DNA from 4 places in the Bacillus seohaeanensis genome. Region 1 is predicted to be linked to each of the others. Evidence: riboswitches for the same ligand, from Rfam matches in the RefSeq annotation. Region 1 holds a riboswitch; each other region holds the start of a gene.
What was found. Region 1 has a riboswitch for cobalamin ahead of ACFSUL_RS17115 (hypothetical protein). Riboswitches for the same ligand answer to the same signal wherever they lie in the genome.

Region 2: linked by a shared signal. The riboswitch ahead of ACFSUL_RS19840 (ribonucleoside-diphosphate reductase subunit alpha) and the one ahead of ACFSUL_RS17115 (hypothetical protein) in region 1 are both predicted to bind cobalamin.
Region 3: linked by a shared signal. The riboswitch ahead of ACFSUL_RS00525 (acyl-CoA thioesterase) and the one ahead of ACFSUL_RS17115 (hypothetical protein) in region 1 are both predicted to bind cobalamin.
Region 4: linked by a shared signal. The riboswitch ahead of ACFSUL_RS15435 (ABC transporter substrate-binding protein) and the one ahead of ACFSUL_RS17115 (hypothetical protein) in region 1 are both predicted to bind cobalamin.

Annotation. Positions count from the first base shown of each region.
Region 1 is NZ_JBHUMF010000031.1:763,558-771,106, reverse strand. It holds gene ACFSUL_RS17130 (squalene/phytoene synthase family protein) at 1-198, shown strand, start outside; gene ACFSUL_RS17125 (serine protease) at 400-567, opposite strand; gene thiC (phosphomethylpyrimidine synthase ThiC) at 589-2,373, opposite strand; TPP riboswitch at 2,520-2,634, opposite strand; cobalamin riboswitch at 2,929-3,129, shown strand; gene ACFSUL_RS17115 (hypothetical protein) at 3,466-3,699, shown strand; gene mmgD (citrate synthase) at 3,689-4,807, shown strand; gene prpD (2-methylcitrate dehydratase) at 4,860-6,287, shown strand; gene prpB (methylisocitrate lyase) at 6,303-7,214, shown strand; gene ACFSUL_RS17095 (acyl-CoA dehydrogenase family protein) at 7,364-7,549, shown strand, end outside.
Region 2 is NZ_JBHUMF010000033.1:706-8,254, reverse strand. It holds gene ACFSUL_RS19855 (SpoVR family protein) at 1-1,042, shown strand, start outside; gene ACFSUL_RS19850 (YczE/YyaS/YitT family protein) at 1,398-2,030, opposite strand; gene ACFSUL_RS19845 (ribonucleotide-diphosphate reductase subunit beta) at 2,097-3,140, opposite strand; gene ACFSUL_RS19840 (ribonucleoside-diphosphate reductase subunit alpha) at 3,313-5,601, opposite strand; cobalamin riboswitch at 5,752-5,932, opposite strand; gene ACFSUL_RS19835 (aldehyde dehydrogenase family protein) at 6,555-7,549, opposite strand, start outside.
Region 3 is NZ_JBHUMF010000001.1:99,089-106,637, forward strand. It holds gene ACFSUL_RS00505 (MFS transporter) at 1-480, shown strand, start outside; gene ACFSUL_RS00510 (NAD-dependent epimerase/dehydratase family protein) at 792-1,802, shown strand; gene ACFSUL_RS00515 (YpbS family protein) at 1,919-2,179, opposite strand; gene cls (cardiolipin synthase) at 2,550-3,995, opposite strand; gene ACFSUL_RS00525 (acyl-CoA thioesterase) at 4,254-4,718, opposite strand; cobalamin riboswitch at 4,904-5,085, opposite strand; gene ACFSUL_RS00530 (MDR family MFS transporter) at 5,154-6,647, opposite strand; gene ACFSUL_RS00535 (DUF819 family protein) at 6,944-7,549, opposite strand, start outside.
Region 4 is NZ_JBHUMF010000031.1:417,375-424,923, reverse strand. It holds gene cbiB (adenosylcobinamide-phosphate synthase CbiB) at 1-493, opposite strand, end outside; gene ACFSUL_RS15445 (adenosylcobinamide amidohydrolase) at 490-1,962, opposite strand; gene ACFSUL_RS15440 (FecCD family ABC transporter permease) at 1,963-3,015, opposite strand; gene ACFSUL_RS15435 (ABC transporter substrate-binding protein) at 2,978-3,958, opposite strand; cobalamin riboswitch at 4,090-4,278, opposite strand; gene ACFSUL_RS15430 (DMT family transporter) at 4,345-4,659, opposite strand; gene ACFSUL_RS15425 (DMT family transporter) at 4,659-5,000, opposite strand; guanidine-I (ykkC/yxkD leader) riboswitch at 5,065-5,166, opposite strand; gene msrA (peptide-methionine (S)-S-oxide reductase MsrA) at 5,338-5,868, shown strand; gene ACFSUL_RS15415 (hypothetical protein) at 5,989-6,183, shown strand; gene ACFSUL_RS15410 (glycosyltransferase family 2 protein) at 6,378-7,493, shown strand; gene ACFSUL_RS15405 (hypothetical protein) at 7,543-7,549, opposite strand, start outside.

The sequences.
Region 1 (7,549 bases):
CAGATGTTTCGTTATGCCAGACGTAACCTAGCATTGGCCGACGACTACGTAAAAGATATTAAAACGAAGACAATCCTAAACTTCTGCGAAATTCCGCTAGCCCTCGCTCATGGTACGCTTGAATCTTTAACAGAAGGAAAAGAAAAAATGAGTAGAGCTGATGTAACCAAAGTAGTGGATCAAGTAGTAGGTAAATAATGAATAAAAAACAAAACTCTAAGCATTATTTTAGAGTTTTGTTTTTTTTGACCGTATCAGGGAAGGGACAAAGGAGTCAGGTTCCTTCTTCTATTTGTAAATACCGCGCAATAAAATCGATGATACTAGATACCGTATGATAAAATAGTAGAAGGGGACAGTGGTCTCAATCTATCTCCCTTTCCTAGCTCGAGAGCATTGCTAGTAATAAAGCACGTTTACTTTATTACACTTTATGCATGTTTCATAATTTAGATTCCCTTGAAAATGGTGATCACATTTTCTTTGGGTTTCCTTTACATGCTTTTTCAATAAAGCAATTTCGGTCTCCAATTGATAAATTTTCTCTTCAATTTCTCGGATTTCCAATTTTATGACCTCCCTTGCAGGTTATTGATATATATTTCTACCGGATTTTTTAAACTCCTCAGCCTTTTCTTTCAATCCTTTTTCAATAGCTTGCTGTGTATCTAGCTCGTTATCCTTTGCAAAATTACGAATATCTTGTGAAATTTTCATGCTACAAAACTTTGGTCCGCACATGGAACAGAAGTGAGATGTTTTTGCTCCTTCTGCAGGCAATGTTTCATCATGATATTCCAAAGCACGCTCAGGATCTAACGATAAATTAAACTGATCCCGCCAACGAAATTCAAAACGAGCTTTTGATAAGGCATCATCTCTTTTTTGTGCTCCTGGGTGTCCCTTCGCCAAGTCAGCAGCATGAGCAGCAATTTTATAAGTGATAACACCATCGCGAACATCATTTTTGTTAGGTAGACCTAAATGTTCTTTTGGCGTTACATAACACAGCATTGCTGTTCCATACCAGCCAATCATTGCAGCTCCGATTGCAGATGTAATGTGATCGTAACCAGGTGCTATATCGGTTGTAAGTGGTCCAAGTGTATAGAATGGAGCTTCTTGACATACCTCCAATTGTTTATCCATGTTTTCTTTAATGAGGTGCATTGGAACGTGTCCTGGTCCTTCAACCATTACTTGAACATCATGCTGCCAGGCTATTTTGGTTAATTCCCCCAAGGTCTCTAGTTCTGCAAACTGAGCTTCATCATTTGCATCATGGATTGACCCTGGGCGCAAACCATCCCCTAGAGACAATGCAACATCATACATTTTCATAATTTCACAGATTTCTTCAAAATGAGTATATAAAAAGTTTTCCTTATGATGGTAGAGGCACCATTGTGCCATAATAGATCCGCCGCGTGATACAATTCCTGTCAAACGCTGAGCTGTTAAAGGGACATATCGTAAAAGAACGCCAGCATGGATGGTGAAGTAATCTACACCTTGCTCAGCTTGTTCTATTAGGGTATCACGATAAACTTCCCATGTAAGGTCTTCAGCAACACCTTTCACTTTTTCAAGGGCTTGATAAATAGGAACAGTACCCACAGGAACAGCTGAATTTCGAATAATCCATTCTCTTGTCGTGTGAATATTTTTCCCAGTTGATAAATCCATAATATTATCAGCTCCCCAGCGAGTCGCCCATGTCATTTTTTCAACTTCTTCTTCAATAGAAGATGAAACAGCTGAATTTCCAATATTCGCATTAATTTTGACATGGAAATTACGTCCTATTATCATGGGCTCAGACTCAGGATGATTAATATTAGATGGGATTATAGCTCTTCCTTTTGCAACTTCTTCACGTACAAATTCAGGCTTCATATTTTCTCTTAAAGCTATAAACTCCATTTCAGGGGTGATAATTTTCTTCTTTGCATAATGAAGTTGTGTCACAATACAGTCTTTCTTAGCACGCAGTGGTTTTCGATTTAAACGAGGGAACAACTTATGATTGGCACGTGGGTCATTTTCATCTTGATAGCCATTATCTTCAGGCTTAATTTTGCGTCCTTCGTATTCTTCAACATCAGTGCGTTCATGAATCCATGTATTTCGAAGAGCAGGTAGCCCTTTTGTAATATCAACTGAATAATTAGGATCCGTATAAGGTCCACTAGTATCATAGATCCGAACTGGTGGGTTTTCACTCTCGCCAAAGGTACCGGTTGTTGGACTTAGTTCAATTTCACGCATTGGCACCTTAATATCGGGTCTTGAGCCTTCTACATAAACTTTTTTGCTTCCTGAAAAGTTGGACATGATGGAAATGTTTTGTTCATTTAATGAGGTTGTTGACATAAAATAAATCTCTCCCTTTTAAATTTTTAAAAGACGAGATCTAGAACATAACAGAGGTAGTTTTAAAACAAATGAAGCACATAAAAAAGCTGAATCCATTAGTAATAAACGGACCCAGCTTGACTATGTAGAAGTAGTTTTACATACTTGTGAATTTCTAACTTCCCTACGCTGGCATGATCCAGATCAGGTCCAAAGAGTCAAGAAACTTTAGCGCGTTTCTTTCTCAGCCCAACTTATTGGACTCCCCTAGTTATTGCTATTAAGTTTACATTCATTAGTATACATGAGTTTGAACGAAAGTGAAATAATATTTTAAAAATATAGAAGGTATACACAAAAAAACTGGTGTTATCTAACTGTGGAGTTTTTGGATCCCGGTCCATACGGATGTCCTTTATTAGTGGATTTGGATGGGAACTAACTAAGAAGCAAAGGGACGATTCTTCTTTTGGTTCAGCGAGGCTAGAGGGTCGTCTCTGTGTTTTCAATATTTACTAAAAATAAAAAATAATTGTAATTTTTCTAAACATTTGATATGTTTGAAAAGAAAATTGAATAGTTGTAGAAACAGGTGCAGCAAAATGAATTTCATTTTAACTGCTTAAAAGGGAAGTTCGGTTAGATTCCGACGCTGTCCCGCAACTGTATTTGGGAGCGATTCGAAAAAACCACTGTTTTCATTATTACGAAAATGGGAAGGTTCGAAAAGCGATGATCTTAAGTCAGGAGACCTGCCTGTTTTAGCAAACATCAATACCTACGCGGATAGGAGGTGTTAAGTGCGAGATAGTAGAGCGTGTTTTTCATTTTTGCCATCAACATGCTTATTTAAATATTCATTCGTACCTTAACAACTTCTTATGAGGAAGTTGTTTTTTTATTGGCTAGAAAACTGTAAACCATTCGTATGTAGATAATTTTTAAACAAGAACCGTTTACGTTTAGCTGCCGTACTCAGCCTACTTAAGCTCGCATTATCTAAAGGAAAACGTGCTCTTTCTTTGCTTTTTGCTTGGAGGGGCTAATAAAGGCGTTTGCACAATTGTTCTTGGACTATTCAGGAGACGCTCACTTTATAGGAGGACACCGTTGTTTGGATCAGTGAATTACTTTACCAATTCTTTCAAAATATGCATAATGAACAATTTCAATTTAGACGAGTCTTGTTCAATCGATGAAAAATGGACACTATTGAAAGCAGAAATACAAGAAGTAACAGAGGGACAGCCTGAAAAAGAGATTTATATGCAAAATCTTGAAAGGGCTTACTTCGAAGTGAAAGTGGAACTGTTAGGATGGGAGGATGAAAAGGATGGAAACTGAAGTGAACTATTTTCCAGGTCTTGAGGGTGTGATTGCTTCTAAAACAAACATCTCATTTCTTGATACGGTACAAGGGGAAATTGTTATAAAAGGCTATGATTTGATTAAGCTTTCTCAGACGAAAGAATACTTAGATATTGTTCATCTTTTACTGGAAGATACGCTTCCTAATGAACTTGAAAAAGCATCTGTATTAGAAAAGCTAAAGAAGGAATATGACATTCCAGAAAAGTTATTTACGATATTCAATCTATTGTCAAAGCAAACTCATCCGATGGATGGTCTTCGTACAGGAATATCTGCACTTGCCGGCTACGATAAGCATATTGATGATCGCTCGTTACAGGCAAATATGGACCGAGCCTATAATCTGCTAGGGAAAGTTCCAAACATTGTAGCAAATAGTTATCGAATCATTAATGGAAATGAACCTATTCACCCACTCCAAGATCTATCTTATAGTGCTAATTTCTTTTATATGCTTACAGGGAGAAGGCCTTCTCCACTCGAAGAAAAGATATTTGATCTTTCTCTTGTTTTATACAGTGAGCACGAGCTACCTAACTCGACATTTACAGCTAGGGTGATCGCGTCTACACAGTCCGATTTATATGGAGCCCTGACTGGAGCAGTTGCTTCATTAAAAGGAAATTTGCATGGTGGTGCAAATGAAGCAGTTATGTACATGTTAAATGAGGCTGATACTGTTTCAAACTTCGAAGAAATGCTAATGAAAAAACTGTATAACAAGGAAAAAATTATGGGATTTGGCCATCGAGTATATATGAAAAAAATGGATCCAAGGGCACTTATGATGAAAGAGGCATTGAAGCAATTATCTGATGTCAAGGGTGACTATAATCTTCTTCAGATGTGCGAAGCTGGAGAAAAAATCATGGAAAGAGAGAAAGGGCTTTATCCAAATCTAGACTACTATGCAGCACCTGTTTACTGGATGCTAGGAATTCCTATTCCATTGTATACACCAATTTTCTTCAGTTCAAGAACGCTCGGTCTTTGTGCACATGTCATTGAACAGCATGAAAATAACCGGTTATTCCGACCACGTGTACTTTATACAGGAGAACGCCGTACCCTCACCAACTAATGGTTACGTTTGAAATGAATATCGATAGAAGGGGAAGATAGTTGTGATTAAAATGAATGAGCAAACAAAAGTAGACACTTTATTAGAAGAAATTGCGGATTATGTACTGCATAAGGATATTACAAGCACGGAAGCTTATGAAACAGCTCGTTATGTTCTGCTCGATACACTAGGTTGCGGAATTCTTGCATTAAATTATCCAGAATGCACAAAGCTGATGGGACCGATTGTGCCGGGGACAACCGTTCCAAACGGAAGTCGGGTTCCAGGTACATCATTTGTACTCGACCCTGTTCGAGGAGCATTTAACATCGGGTGTATGATTCGTTGGCTCGATTACAATGATACTTGGCTTGCTGCAGAATGGGGACACCCATCAGATAATCTTGGTGGTATATTAGCTGTCGCTGATTATGTAAGTCAGGTTCGTCTTGGCAAAGGGGATAAGCCTCTAACTGTACGAGAAGTTCTCGAAATGATGATTAAAGCACATGAAATTCAAGGAGTGCTGGCATTAGAAAACAGCTTAAACCGAGTTGGCCTTGATCATGTACTATTTGTCAAAGTTGCAACGACAGCCGTTGTTACAAAGATGTTAGGGGGAACGCGTGAAGAAATTATTAATGCTTTATCTCATGCATGGATAGATAATTCTAGTTTACGAACTTATCGACATGCCCCAAATACTGGGTCACGCAAGTCATGGGCTGCAGGCGATGCAACAAGTAGAGGTGTCTATTTAGCAATGACCGCTCTTAAGGGAGAAATGGGCTACCCTACGGCTCTTTCCGCACCAGTCTGGGGCTTCCAAGATGTTTTATTTAAACAGAAAGAATTAAAACTTGGACGAGATCTTGATTCATATGTTATGGAAAATGTGTTATTCAAAGTATCATATCCAGCGGAATTTCATGCTCAAACTGCTGCAGAATGTGCTGTTAAGCTTCACCCGCAAATCAAGGATCATTTGGGCGAAATTGACCGAATCACGATTACTACTCATGAATCAGCTATTCGAATTATTGATAAGACAGGCCCGCTGAACAATCCTGCTGATCGCGATCATTGTATACAGTACATTACTGCTATTGGTCTATTAAAAGGAGATATAAGAGCAGAGCATTATGAAAATGAAACGGCATCAGATGAGCAAATTGATCAATTAAGAGACAAAATGGATGTTGTAGAAAATAAACAATATAGTCTTGATTACCTAGACCCGAACAAGCGCTCAATCGCCAATGCGATTCAAGTTCATTTTAAAGATGGAACTTCTACTGAAAAAGTGGAATGTGAATACCCACTAGGTCACCGTTTCCGTAGAGAAGAGGCTATCCCAGAAATTATTAGTAAATTTTTAAATAACTTAAAAACGCATTATCCTAGCAAGCATCAAAAACAAATTGAAGAAATTTGTTATAACCAAGAAAAACTGGAAAATATGCATGTAAATCAATTTATAGAATTGTTCTTACTATAATAGGAGGTCTAACATATGGCTTGGATTGTAGATAAAGAGTTAACTCAGAAGGAGCTTGCAGAACAATTTTACAAGTTACTTTCGACTTCAGACATTTTACAAGTTCCAGGTGCTCATGATGCAATGGCTGCATTAGTTGCAAAGAATGCAGGATTTTCCGCTCTGTATTTGTCTGGCGCAGCCTATACAGCAAGCAAAGGACTGCCTGACTTAGGAATTGTTACTTCATCTGAAATGGCCGATCGTGCGCGAGACCTTGTGCGTGCTACTAATCTACCATTATTAGTAGATATCGATACCGGCTTTGGTGGAGTCCTTAATGTCGCTCGTACTGCAAGAGAAATGGCGGAAGCAAAAGTCGCAGCTGTTCAAATCGAAGATCAGCAGTTACCTAAGAAATGTGGGCATTTAAATGGTAAGCAACTCGTCTCAACAAAAGAGATGATACAAAAAATTAAAGTCATAAAAGAGGTTGCACCATCCTTAATGGTAGTGGCTCGTACAGATGCTCGAGCGGTTGAAGGACTAGATTCCGCAATAGAGAGAGCTACTGCATATGTAGAAGCAGGAGCGGATGTTATTTTTCCAGAGGCACTTCAGTCAGAGGAAGAGTTCCAGCTGTTTTCAGAAAAAATAAAGGTTCCTTTGCTTGCGAATATGACAGAATTCGGAAAAACACCTTACTATACTGCAGAAGAATTTGCGAGTATGGGAATCAAAATGGTGATCTATCCAGTAACATCCCTACGTGTAGCAGCAAAAGCGTATGAAAGGGTGTTTCAGCTTATAAAGGAACAGGGAACCCAAAAAGAAGATCTTGCAGCGATGCAAACGAGAAAGGAATTGTATGAGACAATTTCCTATTACAAATTTGAGGATTTAGATAGTGATATTGCAAAAACACTTTTAGTGGAAGAAGAGAAATGATAGGCAAGTAGAGGAAAGAAAACTCTTTCCTCTACTTGCTATAGAGAGGAAGATAGAAAGAATAGTTAGCAAAATAGGAGGAATTAGAAGAGATGAATGCTGGCCTTTTTCTTTTCTATTCCTTCCTATAATACTTCGGGAGGGTTTATATGGAAAAAATAGAAAGAGAGTTTCCCCATTATCTATACTCAACACGACGTGAAGAGCTTTCCACTATCTTTACATCGGAAGATTTCAATGACGAGGAAGATCTCATCGCCAAAACGACGGAGCAGTTTATTAAACAGGATGTCCTTCCGTATTTTTCTTCCATTGAACAGCATGATTATAATGTG
Region 2 (7,549 bases), on a different contig from region 1:
TATGGTGGAAAGTATGGCAGCTACAGCAGATCGAGTGCGGCAGTATGAGATTGATCATGGGAAGCAGGAAGTAGAAGCTTTTCTTGATGCTGTATTGGCGATAGATGAACATATAGATCCTTCTTTAATGCGTCCAAAGCTTTCGTGGACAATGGACGATGTGGAGTGGGAGGAGGAAGAAGCACCACGGGTTACTCCGTACGATGATTTATGGTCTCTTGATGATAAACCAAAAGACCGACCAAAGAAAAAGGTAAAGAAAAAATTCCCGCCGCAGCCTGAAAAGGATGTTCTCCTTTTCATAGAACAATACAGCAGGGAACTAGAAGACTGGCAGCGGGACATTTTAACAATGATGAGAGAAGAAATGCTCTACTTCTGGCCACAGCTTGAAACAAAAATCATGAACGAGGGCTGGGCATCTTATTGGCATCAGCGCATCATTAGAGAAATGGATTTAACGAGCGGTGAAGCTATTGAGTTTGCTAAACTAAATGCAGGTGTTGTTCAACCATCAAGAACAGGCATCAATCCCTATTACCTTGGTGTGAAAATATTTGAAGATATCGAAGAGAGATACAATAACCCTACAGATGAAATGAAAAGGATGGGGGTTCGGCCAAACTCAGGTCGTGAAAAGATGTTTGAAGTAAGAGAAATTGAATCGGATATTTCTTTTTTACGAAATTACTTAACAAAAGATCTTGTGACGAGAGAGGATATGTACCTTTTCCAAAAACAAGGGAAAGATTATAAGATTGTTGATAAGGAATGGAAAAAGGTCCGTGACCAGCTTGTTAGTATGAGAGTCAACGGTGGTTTTCCTTATATTACAGTTAATGATGGCGACTATTTAAAAAATGGTGAACTATATTTGAAACATTGGTATGAAGATATCGAACTTGATCTGAAATATTTAGAAAAAGTTCTCCCTTATATTTATCAACTATGGGGACGCCCTGTTCATATGGAATCCGTTATTGAAGGAAGAGAAATGCTGTTTACGTACGATGGGCGTAGTGTGCAGAGAAAGTATTTGTAATGATAGCAGACATTTCTCAAGATAATTGCTCAGGTATTAAATTGTTTAGGTCTCAGTTGAGGCCTTTTTTCTTTGGCTGTTTTCAACTATTGTTACAAGCAATAATCTTTTAGAAAGGCTATTTTCGTAAAGTTTGTTGCTTTTTAACGGAAACTAAGTTTAACTTACTGAGTTGATTCTCGCTGCGGGCATTTGACTCCCTCTCTCCCCGCGGAAAGCGAGTATCCGTAGCGGAAATCAACGGACTAAATTTATAAGTAAAAACAATAATCTATGAGAAAAGAGCCTTTAGAAAACAGCCAAAGAAAAAAGCTGGCCCCATTCTTTGAGCCAACTTAAACTGTAAAAGTATTTATTATAAATTAAAATTATTCGACCGAGAAGCACTATAAGAATCCAGAAGTTTTGTAAAATGTAAAAATGAAAATTGAAAAATGGGACTTTGAATAAATGTATAGATAAAGGTGAAAATGAAAATCGGACCTCCCAGTAGCCAACCAATGATAAGAATGCTGCTTTCAAAAGCAATTCGTACTTTGCTTATAGACTGTCCTGTTAATTCCGAAAGGGAAAGCATAAATCCGTCACGAGGACCTGTTCCTAAGCCAGATGCGGAGTAAAGTCCACCACCGATTCCCATAATGATAATTGCTAAGATGAGAATAATTGCGTCTAGGTAGAGGCTAGAACGTTGGGGGAGAATATCCCAAAATAAATATAAATCAACTAGTGGTCCGACCATAAGACCATTTAGTATCGTTCCAATTCTGACATATTTACGATTTAGGAAGAGTGTGCCTGAAATTAATACACCGCCAACGATGAGATTCCAGGTTCCGATTGTCAGTCCCCATTTATCAAACAGAGCAATATTTAATACATCCCAGGGGTGAATTCCCAAGTACTGTACCTTTATTGCCATTGAAATTCCATAACTGAAAACAAGAATACCGATAACAAAAAATAAAAAACGAAGAAAGATTCTCATACTGCTTCTCCTTAAGAGGTCCGTCCCTCGTTGCTTTAACGCATTACCGTGTCTAGGGACGGACCTTTATAGTTCGTCAAAGCCATTGTCGATGTTGTTGACTTTGGTATATTGACGAGATTTTTGTTCGAAGAAGTCTGATTTACCCAAGTCAACTTCCTCATAAGCTTTTATCCATTTTAATGGATTGGTGCGGTAGCCTTCGAAAGGACGCTCAAATCCAAGTTGGTTACAGCGTACATTCGCATAAAACTTAATATAAGATTCGAGGTCATTCATGTGAATTCCTTCTATTTTAGTACCGATAATTTCATGAGCCCATTCTATTTCTAATTTTGCAGCTTCTTTAAAAGTGCTTGTTACAAAATCGGAAAGAGAAGGCGTATCGTATTCTGGATACTCTTTTAGCACTTCTTTGAAAATTTTAACAAACAAGTCCACATGAATTTGTTCGTCACGATTTATGTAATTAATCATCGTGCTCGTTGCGACCATTTTTTGATTTCTTGCCAAGTTGTAAAAGAAAGCAAAGCCAGAGTAGAAGAACAAGCCTTCTAAAATCACGTCATATACAATTGATTTCAATAGATTTTCTACACTTGCTTCCAGAGCAAAATGTTTATAGCCATTCGTCACAAAATCATTTCGCTTCCGAAGTATTTCTTCGTTTCTCCAAAATTCGAATACTTTATCTTGTTCGGATTTCGAAACGATACTAGATAATACGTAGGAATAAGAATGATTATGAATGACTTCTTGCTGTGCGAGAATAATCATTAAAGCGTTAATACTAGAGTCAGTAATATAATCTGCAACTTTACTAGCGTAATCTGTTTGAATACTATCAAGGAGTGCAAGCAGTCCGATAATTTTTAAAAACGACTCCTGTTCATCTTTCGTTAACTGACCAAATTGTTTCACATCTTGTGCCATATTAATTTCAAAAGGAGTCCAAAAGTTTGCGAGCATTTTTTTATATTTTGGATAAGTCCATGAATAGGCGACATCATCCCAATTCAATATGTTGGAGCTTTCACCGTTAATTATCTTTGTAGAGCGATTTGGCGCTGTTGCGTCCATGAGTACTCGTTTTTTTAGTAGTTCCTTCATATTCTTCACCTCGTATTAGCTTTTTTATATTAAATATTATTGTTGTTTTGATTGAACAGTTGAATATGGCTGTTTATTCAACTGTTCATTTAAAGCTGATATTCATCTGTTGAAATCAAGGCGAATATCAACTGTTGAATTAAACTTTAAAAAAGACACCGATCATAAAACATTAGCTTGCACACGAATCACAATCTTCTATATAACTTGAAGTCGAGCGGACATAATAGGTTGTTTTTAATCCACTTTTCCAAGCTTCAAGATGGAGATCTAATAATTCTTTCGCTTTAATTGTATTGACTACATAAAAGTTAAAAGAAATTGCTTGATCAATGTGCTGCTGTCTTGCGGCGTTTTGCTTAATGCTCCATTTCTGATTAATAAAATAAGCCGATTTATAATACCATGTAGTTGTTTCATTCAAGTCAGGAGCAGTGACAGGAATTTTATAATCTTTTTTCTCCTCTGAGTACATTTTGAAGAAAATAGGGTCTATACTCGCTGTGCTACCAGCGATGATGGAAGTAGATGCATTTGGCGCGACCGCCATCATATATCCATTTCGCACCCCGTACTTCTGAACTTTATCCTTTAATGAAGCCCAGTCGAGCAAACGAGAAGAGTCATCGTATCCTTTTTTCGTAAAATAAGTGCCAGTGTGCCAATTTGATCCCTCGAATAAAGGGTAGCTACCTTTTTCTTGTGCTAGTTTCATGCTTGCTTCGATGGTTAAATAAGCAATTTTTTCATAAAGTGTATCCGCATAGTCAACTGCCTCTTCGCTTTCCCATTTGATTCCCTTTAATGCAAGCAAGTGATGCCAGCCAAACGTACCTAATCCAATCGAACGATATTTTTCATTTGTCAACTTTGCTTGCAATACAGGAATTGTATTTAAATCGATGACATTATCTAACATTCTGACTTGTATTGGAATTAATTTTTCAAGTACATTTTCTGGGACAGCTCTTCCTAAATTTATAGAAGAAAGGTTGCAGACAACAAAATCACCAGGGGTTTTGACGGTAATAATTTTTCCGTCTGATGTGTACTGCTCGTCCACGGTAGTCGGACTTTGGTTTTGGGTAATCTCGGTACAAAGATTAGTGCAATAAATCATACCTTGATGATGATTCGCGTTTTGGCGGTTGACTTCGTCTCGGTAAAACATGAACGGTGTACCGGTTTCAAGCTGGCCCTTCATAATTCCTTTTATAACCTCAATTGCAGGAACCTTTTCTTTCGAAAGAAGAGGGTTATCGACACATTCCCAATAACGAGCACGAAAATCTCCATCTCCTTTTTCAGCATCATAAAAATCCTCCAAACTGTAGCCCATTACTTTTCGTACTTCATGAGGATCGAAAAGATACCAATCTGCTCTTGCTTCTACTTGCTCCATAAATAAGTCCGGAACACATACGCCCGTAAACAAATCATGTGTTCTCATTCGTTCATCCCCGTTATTCAATTTCGAGTCGAGAAAGAGGAAGATATCTTTATGCCAAACATCTAAGTAGACGGAGATTGCTCCTTTTCGCTGACCAAGCTGATCAACGCTTACTGCTGTATTATTTAATTGCTTCATCCACGGAATCACACCAGACGAAATGCCTTTAAATCCTTTAATATCACTCCCACGGCTTCGGATTTTGCCAAGGTAGACACCTATTCCACCACCTGATTTTGAAAGATTGGCGATGTCGGTATTACTGTCGTAGATACCTTGGAGACTATCATCGACCGTATCGATAAAACAACTAGAAAGCTGTCCATAACTTTTCCCCGCATTTGCTAATGTAGGAGTAGCAACTGTCATATATAAATTACTTAAAGCCCAGTAAGCGTCTTTAACAAGTGAAAGACGTGATTCTCGAGGTTCATTCATCATAAGGGTTACGGCAATCATCATGAATCGTTCTTGTGGCAACTCATAGGTGTTTTTTTCGTGATCCCGGGCAAGGTAACGGTCCGCTAATGTTCGCAATCCAATGTATGTAAAAAACTTATCTCTATTAGGAACAATCATATCCCCAAGCTCATGCAGCTCTTCTTTTGAATATTTTTCTAAAATAATAGGATTATATATTCCATTGTTTGTTAGTCGGACGATTAATTCATAAAAGCATCCATAGTTTTGATTAGCCGGATAGTTCCTATTAATCGCAGCCTCTTTGTACAGTTGTTGCATATAGATTCTTGAACAAACATACGTCCAATCAGGCTCTTGCTCGGAGATATTCGCTAAACCTTCAAGCAGTAAAAGATTATTGATTTGCGATACCGTATACGATTTTTGGGATTCAATTGTGGTAATGAGTCTAGAGATATAATCATCTGTATTCAGCGTAGGAAAGTCCGCTGCAGCACTTTTTATAAAAGACGTTAATTTTTCTGGTGAAAAGAGTTCTTCTTTCCCGTTTTTTCTTTTAATAATGGTTGTTTCTAATTTAATACTCATTATGTTTCCTCCTTTTTTGTACTAGAAGGGGAAGAATAAAATAAAAAAATCCACTCCTGGAAGTAGGGTGGATTTAAACGATACTTTACATAGAGATAGAAAGTAATCTGTGAAAGTATCGTCTCATTATCTCAATCCCCGAAGAATAAGAAACTTTGTAAGAAACAGGCAGGTCTCCTGACTTGTGATCATTCTACTTTGGAACCTTCCCATATACGATATGTATACAGTGGATGAACCATTTCGTCACACTTACAGTTGCGGGGACAGTTCTGGAATTACACCAGATTCCCTATTAAGCCGTACTCGGCACCTTTTCTTACTGTTATAAAAAACAATATTTAGTTGCATGTGTTGTTTTGTGACACTATATATAGTGAATTTCCTAATATAGAATATAGTAAACGATAGAAATTGATATTTCAATACTTTACATTTGCTTCTTAATCGTATATGAACGTTCATAAAATGCATCTAATACAATGGAAAAAGAGGCTGGGACAAATGTGCTCTAGGTGAATAAAAAAACGAACTAATTCTTTCATTTGAAGGCGAATTAGTTCGTTTTTTTTATAAGTCTTCATAAAACTTGTTGTTCTTTTTAACTTGTTCTAGCTGTTGATTGGAGTGCAAGACGAAGACTCCTGCGGGAAAAGCGGAACAGGTGAGACCCCGCAAGAGCGCAGCGCATGTCTAGCTCCAGCGGCTAACTCGCTATGAAAAAGATGAAATACCCTAAAGGCAAAAAGCGCCTTTTGGGTATTTCCCTATTTTCTTCGCGAGCAAAACGAGCCGCTTCCGCTTTTCTCGGAGGCTCACCGACCGCCCGCGGAAAGCGAAGTCTTGACACGGAAATCAACAGCGGTGTGTAACAGTGATTACTAAACAATTTAACCTGACATTGTTCGTCTTTAGGGGATAGTACTTTAGTTATGTCCCAGCCTCTTTTAGCTTTATGAATCCAATTTAATCCCGATAAATTTCATTTCGGTCATATCTTCAATTGCATATTTAACCCCTTCTTTGCCAATGCCACTCTGTTTGACACCACCGTATGGATGATTATCTTGGCGGTAAGTGGAGATTTCATTAACCCATACTCCACCCATTTCTAATTGGTCTGCTACACGCATCGCACGATCGATATCCTTTGTGAAAACCCCTGCTTGTAGCCCGTAAATGGAATCATTCGAAAACTTAATAACTTCCTCTTCACTATCAAAAGGAATGACCGATACAATCGGTGCAAAAACTTCCTCGGCAATGATTTTCATATTTTGATCAACATTTGTCATAATCGTAGGGGAGAGTACAGTGCCATTTTGCTCACCACCTGTTTCAATTTTAGCACCTTTTTCTACAGCGTCATCAATCCAAAGCTTAGCACGTCTTGCTTCATCCTCATTAATCATTGGACCAATATCTGTTTCCTCGCTCTCGGGATCCCCAATTTTTAATTCTTTTGTTTGCTTGACAAAGTTTTCAAGAAACTGATCATAAATGTTTTTTTGAACGTAAATTCTTTGTGCGGAAATACAAACTTGCCCGGAAAAGGCGAAAGCACCTTTGACCAAACTTGTCGCAGCATTTTCAATATTAGCATCTTCAAATATTATATTGGGGGAATTTGAACCTAGCTCTAACGTTACCTTTTTGAATCCAGCAGATTCTCGAATTTTTCTTCCGACAGGTAAGCTTCCGGTAAAAGTAATTTTATGCACTTTTTCATGTGTAACGAGTGGTTCTCCTACTTCTTCTCCAGTCCCCATCAGTAAATTTAGTACCCCATCTGGAAGACCCGCTTCTTGAAATAATTTTACTAACATATAAGCGGATACTGGAGTTTTTTCAGCAGGCTTAAGAACGATTGTGTTGCCTGCTGCAATAGCTGGTGCAACTTTATGAAGTGTTAAGTTTAACGGGAAATTGAAAGGCGTAATAGCCCCGA
Region 3 (7,549 bases), on a different contig from region 1:
ACATATGCTGGAATTGGGTTGGCGTTTTTGATAGCGGTACTATCGGAGGTGCCATTTATGAGATTGGCTGGAAACTGGATAAACAGGTTCGGCTTACTAACAGTGGCATTACTTGCGGGAGCTGCTTCCCTTATCAGATGGCTCTTTTATTTTACAGAACCAAGTTTATGGCTTGTGTACGGTTCTTCCGTTATGCAAGGGTTGGCAATTGGATTATTTATTCCTGCGGGGTTGCAATATATTAGGGATATCACTCCTGCTCATATTACCGCAACGGCCGTTACTATTTACTCGGCAATTGGAAACGGGTTGGGGAACTGGTTCAGTACTTTTGTTGGGGGATTTGTAATGGAAAACTTCAGTATTTATGCTGTGTATTTATTCTTTGCCCTCCTTTCCTTCATTGGTGTTCTTCTTTGCTTTGTGTTAATGAAGGAGGAGAAAAATCAAACAATAGCATATGTAAAAGCATCCAGTTAAATAAAAAATATATTTTTTATTTAACTTCCTTAAAACAATAATGGGTGTCCTCTACAGGTCATAGAATGGTAGAGGGCACTTTTTTTGTATGAAAAAGAAGGATTTCTGAAGAGTTTAGCTAATAACTAAGATGGAAAAGATGTTCATAGTGGGATACCTGCATACATGGGATGGAACAAATGAAAAAATAGTAGTTCTTCGGTCTCGTTCGACGAACAAGATAAACGTAAAGCTGGTATTCTTGAAGCAGAAAAAGCATATGTATGTAAAGTTACACTAACGGACAAGGAGTCCATTAAGGAGAATGTACAATGAGGATTCTCATACTAGGTGGAACATCGTTTGTTGGCAGGCATTTTACAGAAGAGTCATTAAAAAGAGGCTTTGACGTTACGTTATTTAATCGAGGAAAGACAAATACAGAGCTTTATCCAGAGGTGGAGAAATTAATTGGAGACCGGGATGGCAATTTAGAAAGCGTAAAAGGAAAGCAATGGGATATTGTTATCGATACGAGTGGGTATGTTCCTAGAGTAGTAGAGCAATCTATTGAGGCTTTAAAAGGGAATATCGGTCATTACGTGTTTATTTCATCCATTTCCGTTTATAAAGATTTTCGAGAAGGAAGAAGAGCGGAAGGAGATCCGGTAGGGAAACTGGAGAACGAGCAGATAGAAGAAGTAACAGGGGAGACGTATGGTCCGCTTAAGGCTCTCTGTGAAGAAGTGGTTACAAGTGAGCTCCCTGACAAGAATCTTATTATTCGCCCAGGGTTAATCGTTGGTCCTTATGATACGACAGACCGATTCACATATTGGGTAGACCGCTTTTCGAGAGGTGGAGAAATCCTTGTGCCTGGTACGGGAACAAGAGAGGTCCAATGGGTAGATGTCCGTGATTTAGTTACATGGACTTTAAACATGGCAGAAAAGAAGGAAACGGGCACATATAATGTAACAGGACCTAGTGAGCATTATACGATGGGGGAGCTCATTGATACACTCGATAAATGGACTTCCACCCATTCAACGAAAATCGATTGGGTTGGAAGTGACTTCCTTATCGAACAAGGTGTGCAGCCGTTTACGGAGCTTCCGCTATGGGTACCAATAAATGATGAGTATCCAGCCGGTTATATTTTAGCTGATATTCTAAAAGCAACCAATAAGGGCCTTACCTTCCGTAGACCGGTGGAAACAATTGAAGATATATGGCATTGGCATAATGCGAGAGACGTTCAAGATCTAAAAGCAGGATTAGATCACAATAAAGAGACTTCTTTGCTGCATGAATGGAAACGAAGAAATGAGAAAAAAGAATAATGGTTACTACAAAAAAGGGAATTGACGTTTAAAGTCATTTCCCTTTTTCGCCTATTTTATGCCTAGTGCTGCAAGATCAGATATCGGGACTGATCCAGGCATTGTTTTACCTTTAATCATTTTTCTAATTTTTGTACGTATTCGTGTACCATCTCAGGCGTTACAAACTTCCTTGTAGGAGCAACGCCATTTTTTGCTAACTCATTAATTCTTTTTGAAATTAAATTAATAGAATCTGTGGTAAACTCTTTCCCTTCTTTGCATAGAGAAACGGCTTCCTCTATATAAAGCTCCCGCTGTTGATCTAATGCCCAAAACTGCTTAGCGATTTGATGCTGTTTTGTAGAATGGGCGGATATTTCCTTATGTACGCTCATTGCCCTCACTCCTCTAAGTTATACTCTGATAAATATCTCTTTCTATTATGCATCGAAAATGGTTGGGTTGTATAGTGGTGGGCTATATTTAGATGAGGATGCTAAGTGTGAAAAGGATTGCTTGTCTGAAAAAACGGATTATTTGTCCAAATAACTTGGAAAAGTGTCCGGAAAATAGGAAAGAGTGTCTAAAATATCAAAAGGTTTGTCCAATAACAAGGATGTTAGAAGTTGCTAGATACAAGCGAAAGTCCATTTAGGGAGGGAATCTAGGGGAGAGAAAGTTTGTAATTAAGGTTGTAGAATCAGGAAAATTGGTAGGAATACAGTAAAAAGCAGCGGGATTCGGTAATGCCCCGCTGCTTTTTACTCACAAAATCGGTGACAACAAACGTGAAACGGATTCTTTGAGACGGATTTTTAATGTTCTTTTTTGATATTCTTCAATTGTAAGCTCACGGCTTAGGTGAAGATCGTTTTCAAAGATGTCACCTAGGTTCTTAGAAATAAGACGATCATAGATAAACGCATTTACTTCAAAATTTAGCCTAAAACTTCTTACATCGATATTGGCGGTACCGACAGAGGAAAGCTCATCATCGACGACGATCGTTTTCGCATGAATAAATCCATTTTCATAAATGAAAATTCTCGCTCCTGCTTTTAAAAGTTCGCCGATATAAGAGAACGTGGCCCAATATACAAACATGTGATCAGGCTTGTTAGGAATCATAATTCGTACATCAATTCCACTAAGGGCGGCAATCCTTAATGAATCTAATAAGCTTGCGTCTGGAACAAAGTAAGGTGTTTGAATGAAAATTGACTTTTTCGCACTTGTAATCAATTTTATATATCCATTTTTTATTTGCTCCCATTCCGAATCAGGGCCAGAGGTGACAATTTGAATGCCGGCATTCCCTTCAAAATGGTGTTGCGGAAAGTAGCGGGTGTTATAGGCAATCTTGTAACGGCTTGCCTGATTCCAATCAAGTATGAAACGAGTTTGCATCGCTAGTGCTGCCCGCCCGATAATTCTCAAGTGTGTATCCCGCCAGTAACCAAATCGCTTATTTAAGCCTAAATATTCGTCTCCGATATTAAATCCGCCGACATAGCCGACTTTACCATCAATAATTACAAGTTTCCGGTGATTTCGGTAATTAATCCTTGGGTTAATAAAGGGAATTCGTGATGGAAAAAATACTTCAACTTCTCCACCGGCAGCGATAAACTCCCGAAAGAATTTTTTTCTTGTTCCTCTAGAACCCATTTCATCATACAGTATTCTGACCCTGACGCCTTGTTTTGCTTTTTCCGTAAGCTTATCAACAATACCTTTTCCAAGTTTGTCCTTTTTTAGAATATAATATTGCAGATGTATATGATTTTCAGCTTTGTCGATATCTGCTAATAAGGAGTCAAATTTTTCTTTCCCATCGGTAAAGATATCCACTGAATTTTCTTGCGTAAGTACTGCTCCATTGTTGATTAGATGCATATATATTAAGTCTTGATGCTTATAAGTTGCTTCTTCTCTAAAAGGAAACTCGTGGTTTTTGAGATGCTTTATTTGCTCTGCTATCAACCCCTCAATTCCAATTTTATTAATATCTTCCCATTCAAATAAATGTTTTCGACTTAAGTTTTGTCCGAATATAAGATACATGATAAATCCTAGTAATGGTATGAACAAAAGTACCATCAACCAAGCCCATGTTGCTCCTGCATCTTTTCTTTCGAGAAAGATGACAACAGCAGCAAATGCTACGTTGAGAACAAATAAAACACCTAATAAAATAGCTAAAATATCCATTAATTATGCTCCTTCAGTGAAACTTTCACTAGCTGTACATATAGTTGTGCCAAATGTGTACACTTCTTATATAACATATATAGCTTCCTAAAAATAGTATATACGAAAAATGGTGGAAAAAAGGATAGAAATATTTTTGGTTCAATGAATTATAAATGAACATGGAAATTATCCTATAAAAAGTACATTTCTTCCGTTTCAAACAGGTGAAAGGTCCGTCCCTTACCGCTTTAAAGTGCTGAGGGACGGACCTTTTGTTTACTTATTCATTTGTAGACGTCTTTCCCTTCGTTTTTTTGCATCTTCAAATAGTTCTTTTTCTTCTTCTGTTTGAGGGATAACACCTGGCACCTCACTTGGAGCTCCATCGTCATCTATGGCCACCATTGTTAGAATTGAGGTGGTGGTGAGTGTTCGCGACCTCATTTTTAAGTTTTCACACTCGACTTTTACATACACTTCCATTGATGTTCTCCCAGTAGAAATCACGAAGGCTTCCAACGTTAAAATATCACCAACTTTTGCAGATGATAAGAAGTTGACTGTGTCGATAGAAGCGGTGACAACGACCATTTTACTGTGTTTCATAGCGGATATTGCAGCGATCTCATCAATATAGGCCAATATTGTGCCTCCAAAAATTGTTCCCATATGATTTGTATCCGGGGGTAATACTAGTTTTGTTTGGATTGTTCTAGAATCATTTGACGATAGCTTCTCCATGACATTAATCCCTCATTTCCTAATTTTTTTGAGAGGGAGAGGGTAATAGTTTCTCTTCCAACAAAAATCCCCATCACTCAAAAAGAGGATGGGGAAGAGAAAACATTGATAAATTATAGACAAATGAGATAAACTACCTGCCTAGTAAACTACCTTTGTTCTATCTTCCCAACTCCCGAAGAAGATAACACGTCATAAATATGGCAGGTCTCCTGACTTGTGCTTCCTTCTACTCTAAGACCTTCCCATCCTGCTCGGACAGTGGATTCTCTTATTTCGTCAGCACATACAGTTGCGGGAACAGTTCTGGACTTTCACCAGATTCCCTATTAAGTCTATAGTAGACACCATATTTATTGGGGTATGAAAATAGTTACAATAAAGTAAACGTTAATTTAATCATATAGGTAGAAACCTTTAAATACAATCTGTTTTTTATTGAACAGGTTCTTGCTCTGTTACAACTTGCTCATCTGCTATATCTTCCGGTGTTGCTTTTTTTACAAATAACGATACAACAAAGCCGACAATTGCAAAACCTAGCGCGATAAGGTAAACAAGCTCAACTCCAGCCACGAATGACTGAGTTATTGTTTCTGGGTCCGTTGGGGTTGCGGAGGATTCCAAGTAACTTTGCCGTCTTCCTGTCATGATACTAATAAACACAGACACCCCGATTGCACCAGACACAGGTTGCAACGTGTTCATAATCGCCGTTCCATGAGGATACAATCGTTTTGGCAGCTGGTTTAATCCGTTTGTTTGCGCTGGCATCATAATCGCTGCAACGGAAAGCATTAATACGATATAACAGGCGATTATGACCCAAATAGGTGTATCAATTCCGACTCGACTTAATACAAACATAACCCCTGTTAGCAAGAATGTTGCCGGGATCATTAACTTCCGTGGACCGAACTTATCGAAAAGTTTTCCCATAACTGGCGACATTAACCCATTCAACAAACTTCCTGGAAGTAAAACTAACCCTGCGGTCGCTGCGGAAAGTGCTAATGGCCCTTGCATATACATCGGTAAAATAATTTCTGATGAAAACATCGACATAATGATAATGATAAATAAAACAACGGCTAGTGTGAACATCGGGTATTTAAATACTCTTACATCTAGCATAGGTTCTTCTAGTCTTAACTGGCGGATTGTAAATAAAACTAATGATACAGCGCCAATTACAATTGGCAATAAAACTTTCGGTTCAAGAAAACTTGCATCTCCTTCTCCAGCAAAGCTGAAACCTAATACAACGCCACCAAATCCTAACGTAGAAAGAAGAATGGAAAGGACATCAACTTTCGGCTTTGTCACTTCACCAACATTTTGCAAATACTTAAAGGCAAAAGCGATGGAGAAAAGAGCAAATGGAATAACCGTAATAAATAGGTATCTCCATCCTAAATGTTCGACAATAATTCCTGATAATGTTGGACCGATAGCCGGGGCAAACATAATAACAAGTCCAACTGTTCCCATCACGGCACCGCGGCGCTCTGGTGGGAAAATTAATAAAAATGTATTAAAAATGATTGGGATTAAAAACCCTGTTCCAACCGCTTGCAGCAATCTTCCCGCAAGAAGAATAGAAAATGTCGGTGCCATCGCACATATTACGGTACCAATCGTAAACACCGTCATCGTTCCCATAAACATTTTCCTCGTTGTAAACGATTGAAGCATTAAAGCGGAAACTGGTGTTAATATTCCCATTACAAGCATAAACCCAGTCGCCATCCACTGTACGGTTGCAGTAGAAATACTGAACTCTTTCATTAAGGTTGTTAACGCGATATTCAATAATGTTTCATTCAAAATCGCAAAAAAGGCACCAATAATGAGGGAGATAATAACTGGTTTTACCTTAAAACTAGGGTCATCCGCTAAAAATTCATATTGTACTTTATTTTCGTCCATCTATACTCTCCTTTGTTTGTGCGTATTCCTGCAAAACCACATATTACTACACCTAAGATTGAATTGGAAGGAAATTAATTATTACATTTTTGTAAGGAGATAAAAACTGAATATGAAAATTGTTACATTTGCCTCTTTCACTAGTCAAGGCACTAGGAAGGGAGCTAACGATTCCTTATATTGTTAAAGAAGAATAGGTGGATCGTAAAAGAAGTTACAGCAAAAATGAAAGAATTAGAGCCTTTTTGTCAGAAAAACAATGAAAGAGCACCGAAAAAATCGATGCTCTTTTTACTTTAAAAATAGAAACCACTGACCCATTCTGCCAAATATGCACATAAAACAGCAGCATAGGTACCTACAATATTCCCGAGTATTCCCATTAACAACCCGACAGGAGCTAACGATGGTTGGAATACCGAAGCGACAACAGGTGCAGAACTTGTCCCACCGATATTACCTTGTGATCCTACAGCAACAAAGAAGAGTGGAGCACGAAGCAATCTAGCAGCTAAAAAGATAATAATGACATGGATAGCTAGCCAAACAATTCCCATAAGGACATATTGAGGTGCGTCTACAACATACATTAAATCTGCTTTTGCACCAATTGTTGCAAGTAGTAAGTAAATCCCTGCGTAACCAATCTTACTTGCACCGTAGTTTTCTAAATTGCTTACTTTTGTGAATGAGAAGATAATCCCAACCGCAGAAATAATCATAATTGTCCACGTTCCAGCGGATAGTACAGAAGTTTCCGGAAGCGTTTCAGAGAACTTACGGATAACGTAGGCAACACCAAACCCTAAGCCTAGAATAGCTGCAAGATGTGGTACAGTAATTGGTCTAGAATTTTTGCGTTCAATTTCACTCATATCATCGTTTACTTTCTTAATGACAGA
Region 4 (7,549 bases), 350 kb from region 1:
CGCCTAAAAATGCCCAAAACAGTGGTGCCGTAATTCCATCCGAGGTATTCTCCGCTACCGTTTCGACTGCTCCCCGTACAATTTCACTTTCTTCCAAGTTGTCTGTATCTCTTCCTACAATATAGGAAAGCTTTTTCCTTGCAAGCTTCATATTGTTAGCTATTAATGGCTCGTAAACTTCCAGTGCGGCCTCTTTCAAGCTACGTTGTGAGATTGAAGTATAAATTAAAATGGATTCAATAATGATTCCAACTACAGTATGTATAGAATACGAAGCAACAGTGATAAACAATGACAAGAAAAATACCGTCAATAAAACAGTGAAAGATAACAGCGTGCCTTTCCACTTTCGATATTTCCCTCTATTCCAACGTACCTCTAAAAACGAAATTAACCGACCTATCCAGCGGACTGGATGAGGCCAATGGTTAGGATCCCCTGCAATTCGGTCAATGAATAAGGCCAAAATAATTGATAAAAGGTGACTAATCATAGTTTGGATCGCCTTTTAACAGATTTTTGTATTGCTTCTTTTGTACATTCATGGACTCCTTGACCAATTAATTTTCCAAGTGACGTTATCGAGCCTGCAAAAGTATGTTTCTTCCCTCGCTGAGTAGCAGCTATCATAATACTGTCTGTAGAAGTACCCGTGGCAAAAGTACCTGTTTTTGGATCAAGGATATCCAAATCTCTCATTGCTTTTACTTTCGCTTCTGTAGCTGTAACAATAGCTTGAATAAATGCCTCATCGGATAAGTTTCCATTAATGAATACCCAAGTGTTTATTGTCCCCGGTGAAGGTTCTAAATCAAATTGATAGCTATTGGAGACATCAACGGCATTTCCGACTCCAGCTGTTACAACGACAAAAATACTACAATCACCTAATTTGAACTTTTTATAGGTGACATCCTCAAGGATAACGGCTGTCATCATCCCTACCGTAAAACTGGGATCGAAACCGTGATCATAAAGGTATTGTTTCATATCTTCATAATAATTGGAAATATCATAATCCTTTGGTACATGTCTATTTATAAAATGTTGATACCACCCGAGACCAGAACCAATCACACCTGATGACATGCTTTTTAGCGGGATTGGTGAATGATAGCTAATGTAATCATCTGACTCACCAATGTATTGCTCACCAAGAATAACATCTTCCAAATCAGCTTCATCTGCTTCAGGAATAATTACCATTTGTGGTTTTGGCACTTTTGGGTGAGGTCGTTTTTCTACTTTCGTATGATAGACCTCTTCTATATTCTTTACACTTAGTACATTTTCTGGGTGATCCACAAGCTTTTCTTTTCCTTCATGTAATAGTAGCAACCGGTCGCAATAAAGACTAGCAAGATTCAGATCATGAAAAATACTGATGATAGTCAAATTATCTTGCTTCGATCGGTGTTTCAATAAATCAAGTAAATTCTTTTGAAAAGAAAGATCCAAGTGATTGGTAGGCTCGTCCAATATTAATATTTTCGGTTGTTGTACCAAGCTCTGCGCAAGGAAAACTCGTTGCCTTTCTCCACCAGACAATTCGTCAAGCACTCGATCTTGTAATTCCCATACACCTATTTGCTTCATTACTTCTTCCACCACTTGCTCATCTTCCGGTTGAATACCTTTGAACAAACCTTTTTGATGTGCATATCGCCCAAGCATAACGGTTTCTTTTACACGGTACGAGAAGGAGTTAGAAGTAATTTGTGGTAAAACAGCAATTGTTTTCGCAAGTTCTTTCGACGAATAAAAGGATATGTCTTTCCCTTGAATAGTAACACTTCCATTATCGGTTGGAAGTAGTCCGGATAATACTTTGAGAAGAGTTGTTTTCCCGCTTCCATTCGGACCTAAAATACCGAAAAATTCTCCAGCTTGGACGGTAAAACTTATATTTTTAAGTATTTTTTTATTCTCATACCCTGCTGTTAACTGTTGAACAGATATCATTTAGGCACCTCTCTTCTTTATTAAAATATATCCGAAAATAGGAGCCCCGATTAATGCTGTAATAACTCCGATTGGAAGCTCTGTAGGTGCAATAACTGTACGCGAAATAAGGTCTGCTAGTACTAAAAACCCACCGCCCGTGATAATTGACAATGGCAGTAGATGACGATGGTCATGGCCGACTAGTATTCTAATAAAATGTGGAACAACAAGACCCACAAACCCAATCGTTCCTGAAACAGCAACAGCTGCCCCGGTTAAAATCGAGCCAGCAAGCAAAATGACAAGTTTTCTTTTTTCAACGGAAATTCCGAGATGATGTGCATGTTCCTCTCCAAAACTCATTCCATTTAGCTCTTTTGTATTCATCAATAAAATAATAACACCGATAATAAAGAATGGGATAATAATAATTACATAATCCCAACCACGCATTGAAACACTTCCGAGTAGCCAGCCGATAATTTGCCGCAACTCTTCTCCAGTTAACGCAATCATTAACGAAATGAATGATCCTAAAAATGAACTAAATATAATACCAGTTAAAATGATCGTCTCAATTTTCATCGATCTTTCTACTTTTTGTGCAAAAAATAATACGAGAAAAATAGTAATAATAGATGTAACAATACTTAAAAATGGAAGTGTAAACATTCCGATAACCGGAAGGCTTATTTGAAAAAACAGTGTTAAAACTGCTCCAACAGAAGCTCCGGAAGAAACACCTAAAGTATATGGATCAGCTAGCGGATTTCTTAGAAGCCCTTGGAAGGAAGCTCCGGCAATTGCCAAAGAGCCCCCTACAATAAAGGCCAATAATACACGAGGTAATCGAATCGCGTAAACGATATTAGTGTACATCGTATCAATTGATTCAGGAAGGTCAAAACGGAATATTTTTGCACCAATGATAACAATTGTATCACGAAATGGAACGGAAATGGTTCCAATAGAGATCCCAGCTAATAGTGATAGTACGAGAAAGACTAAAGCTAATCCATATGTTATCCATTTTTTATTCTGCAAAAACTTCTGGATAAACTGCTTTGGCAATCTCCTCTACTCCTTCGATAAGCCTAGGACCTGTTCTTGTTACTAAATCAGAATGAACATCATATATTTGTTCTTCTTTAAGAGCTTTCATATCCTGCCATCCGTCACGGCTCATGATTTGTTGTTTCGGGTTTTCAGTATAGAAACCATACGTTGTAATAATAACATCTGGATTAAGTGCAATGACTGCCTCTTGGTCCATCTGTACCCATCCCTCTTGATCTGAAACGGCATTTTCTGCGTTAATAGTTGTCAGCATTTGATCCATGAAAGTGTTTTTCCCTGTTGTAAAAATTTCCGGAGCGGGAGAAACTTCAACATATACTTTTTTCTTTTCTGTAACAGAAGCAACTTTTTCTTTTATTGCATCTAAATCTTCCTTCATTGTTGTGACAATTTCTTCAGCATCTTTCGTTGTACCAGTTATTTTGCCTATTGTTTCAATCGTTTCGAAAGTTTCATCAAAGTTTGTAGCTTCTTTGACTACAAATACTGGGATGCCCGCTTCACGTAATTGCTTAAACCCTTCTTTTGCATAGGATACACCAGACTCATGTGCTAGTACCAAATCTGGTGACAGGCTAATAACTTTTTCAACATTAAATTCCATTCCGCCAACTTTTTCTTTTTCCGTTACTTCTTCCGGATAGTTATCATTATCAGAAACTCCAACAATCTTCTCTCCTAAACCTAATTCATAAGCAATTTCTGTATTGCTAGGAACAAGGGAGATAATTTTCTCGGGTTGTTTTTCAATAACGACCTCTTCGTCAACCGCATCCGTTATCGTTAGAGGAAATGCAGATTCTTTGTTTCCATCAGCTTGTTCCGTTTTTTCTCCACTTGTTCCAGTATCTTTTGTCCCATCCTCTGATTGACCGCAACCAGCGAGCACACCTAAAACTAACAATAAAGTCAAAAATAACGAGTAAAACTTTTTCATTTGTTAATCCCCCAATTTGAATGAAATAAAAAACATCTCCAGTAAATGGAGATGTTGTGTAAGATGCATGCAAGCGTTTCAGCCCTTATCTGTATGTATGCAAATTACACCTTCCTATCCTCGTAGTACTGGTGCTAAAAAAGAAACAGGCAGGTCTCCTGACTTATGGTCATTGCTTGCTGCTCCTTCCCATACTTTTTGTACAGTGGATTCACAGCTTGCTCCCATTTACAGTGGCGGGACCGTGTTGGATTTTCACCAACTTCCCTATTGTGAAGCAGATATTGCTGGACTGCTTCACCTATTTCCATATGCTATAAAATTTTCCGTCAATTGGATTATACATGAGATTCTCGTCGAATGGAATCACTTTTTCAGAAAAACTTCTAACCTATTAGCTTTAATCCAATTGCTGATGAAAGTATCAGTGCAATAAAAAAGATTCTTTTCCAATCGGTCGATTCTCCATATAAGACCATTCCGAGTACCGCCCCGCCCGCTGCTCCTATTCCTGTCCAAATCGCATAGGCTGTTCCCATTGGTAATGTTTCCATCGCAAAAGTAAGACAAAGAAAACTAACACCGAATCCAACCACTAAGAACACTAGTGAATGCCATTTATGATCATTATTCCATTTATTAATCATCGCCACACCGGTCATTTCACAGAGACCGGCAACTATTAAAGAAATCCAAGCCATTATACGTTTTCCCCTTCCTCAACAGGATCATCAGTAACTAATTTTAAGCCAATTACGCCAATAAGTAGTACGGAAATCAAAACGATTTTTCCAATTTTCAACGGTTCACCAAAGAAAAGCATTTCTGTTAAAACGGTTCCTGCCGTCCCTAATCCAACAAAAACCGCATACACTGTACCGACAGGCAATTTACGACCAGCGATAATCAACACGTAAAAGCTAATGACTATTGAGATAACCGTTCCCGCCCATTCTAAAAGTGAGTTGGCATGCTTTAATCCAACTACCCAAAACACCTCAAAAAAAGCGGCAAAAAATACGATAATCCAATTTTTATTCATTTTAAGTCCTCCATTCCTCACCTTATAACAACGGAAAAGCCCGAGAGACATATCAAGTAGATACATCTCCCGGGCTTTTATCCCTCCGTGTCACAGATAAAATCTGTGCGTTTTCTCTCGGACCAGACTAATCATTTGAGATTACGGAACCCTAGAAAACTTTTTTAGTTAATTGCTATTTTATAATAAATCGGCTGTTTTCTCAATAAAAATTTTAATACCATTTAGTTGTCATGTATCCTAGGATAGTGGTAAAATCAGTTGAAATATCTGAATTTTAGCTGAAATATGACTAAGTGGAAGATTTTTTGAATCTTTGTTTTTAGGGGGATATATTATGAGTGAGAATAAACAATTGGCTACATTCGCCGGTGGATGTTTTTGGTGTATGGTAAAGCCTTTCGATGAATTGCCAGGAATAATAAGTATTGTTTCGGGTTATACAGGCGGACATGTCGATAACCCTACATATGAGCAAGTGAAAACTGGAGAAACTGGTCACTACGAGGTGGTTCAAATTACATTTAACCCAGAACTTTTCCCGTATGAAAAGTTGCTTGAATTATATTGGCCACAAATAGACCCTACAGATGATGAAGGTCAATTTCAAGACCGTGGACCCCAATATCGGACAGCCATTTTTTATCATAATGAAGAGCAAAAACGTCTTGCTGAGGAAACTAGAGATGAAATTAGCAAAAGTGGTCGGTTCAAGAAACCAATTGTTACAAAAATCCTTAATGCTGAAAAGTTTTATCCTGCCGAAGATTATCATCAGGACTTTTACAAGAAAAGCCCTGACGAATATAAAACCGATCGTGCTCAGTCCGGTCGTGATGAGTTTATCAAAGACAATTGGGGAAAATAAAGCGTTAGAAGAATAGTAGAGGCCTCCTTCATCCATACTAGAAATAACAACTGTGCAAGTAGCTTAAATTCTATCTGCCTATACTTGTACTAAACGTTAAGAATGGAAAGGAGTTTTACAATGGATAAGCAAAAGAGCGTAACATCAATAAAATTACCAAACCAAGATGAAGTATCAGTGGAGCCCGGTCCTTCTCAATATGTTAACCTAGAGGACCCATACCCTGGCGACTCTGTTGCCGAGCATAAAAAGCAGGAAGATGCCAATAACTACTTAGCTGAAGGGGAAATTGGGCAACAAAATGAAAATTTATAAGGTAATGAATAAAGGGAAGAGGGGGAGCACTAAGCTCACCTTCTTTTAATTTGCCTAAACTCAGTTCTTGAAATCAAAATTAGTAAGGGAAAAAATTAAACCAGGACCCTTCCCAAGAAAAAAACGTATTACTTCCTCGAAAAGTGGATATAATGGCAACAATATAATATCAGTATAAAAGGAAGGGAATTTATATGATTTCGTGGATAGTTGCTATATCGCTTACGATCTTCCTGTTTATGAGATTACCTGTCTTAAAAAAAAGAGTCCAACTACAAAATAATTACCTTGTGAAAAAATTCTCCATTATTATTCATGCAAAAAATGCAGAAAAAAACATTACCTCCTTTTTAAAAAGCATTAATGAACAAATCGTATCTCCTTTAGAAGTTATTGTTGTTGATGATCATTCAGAGGACAAAACAAAAGACATAGCGGGACAATTGGGAGCTAGAGTAATTGCTATGCCCCCACTCCCTGCCGGCTGGCAAGCAAAAAATTGGGCCTACTGGACTGGAGCGCAACAGGCTGATGGAGACATTTTTCTATTCGTTGATAGTAATACATGGTTTGATAAAAGAGGATTGCTCCGAATAGCAGAAGCATACAAGAAACAGCAAAATAGAGGTGTTTTAACCATTCATCCATATCATTATGTAAAACATTGGTATGAAACACTCTCCATGCTACTTCATATGATTATTCTTGCTGCATCTGGTGTCACAAATGTATTTTCGAAGATTTCAGGTCCCGCTGGAGGATTTGAACAATGCTTTATATGTGCAAAACAAGATTATTTTGTTTTGGGTGGTCATGAAACAACAAAAGGTTCAATGGCAGCACATCTCTCCCTTTCTAAGCACGCAAGAAAAAGCGGTGTTTTTATAGAAGCGAAAAGCGGTTACCGGGCAATTTCTATGCGAATGTATCCTAATGGATTCGCAAAACTTATGGACGGCTGGGCTAGCAGTTTTGCAAACAGAGCACAGTTGATGAATATTGTTCCGTTCTTTTTTACAATGGCTTGGCTCGGTTCACTCGCTTTCTTTATTGTAGAAGGTGTTCAGTTGATGTGGTCTTCCCCACTTTATTTATGTGGCATGTATGTCCTATTAGCTTTACTGCTTCTCTATATTGCGAATAGAACCGGTAATTTCCATCTCCAAGATACTCTATTATTCCCTATTCACTTGTTAATCTGCGTAGTCATTCTCGGTTACTCCATTGTTAAATCGTTTATTGCGCTAAAAGCGGATCGAAAAGGAAAATATGTGGTTGTTCAAAAAGGGGAAGATGAAAAGTTGAAATGATTTTCGTACTTTCTTATGTGGTCGAGAGGGTCTCTATTTCGGAGACCCTTTATTTG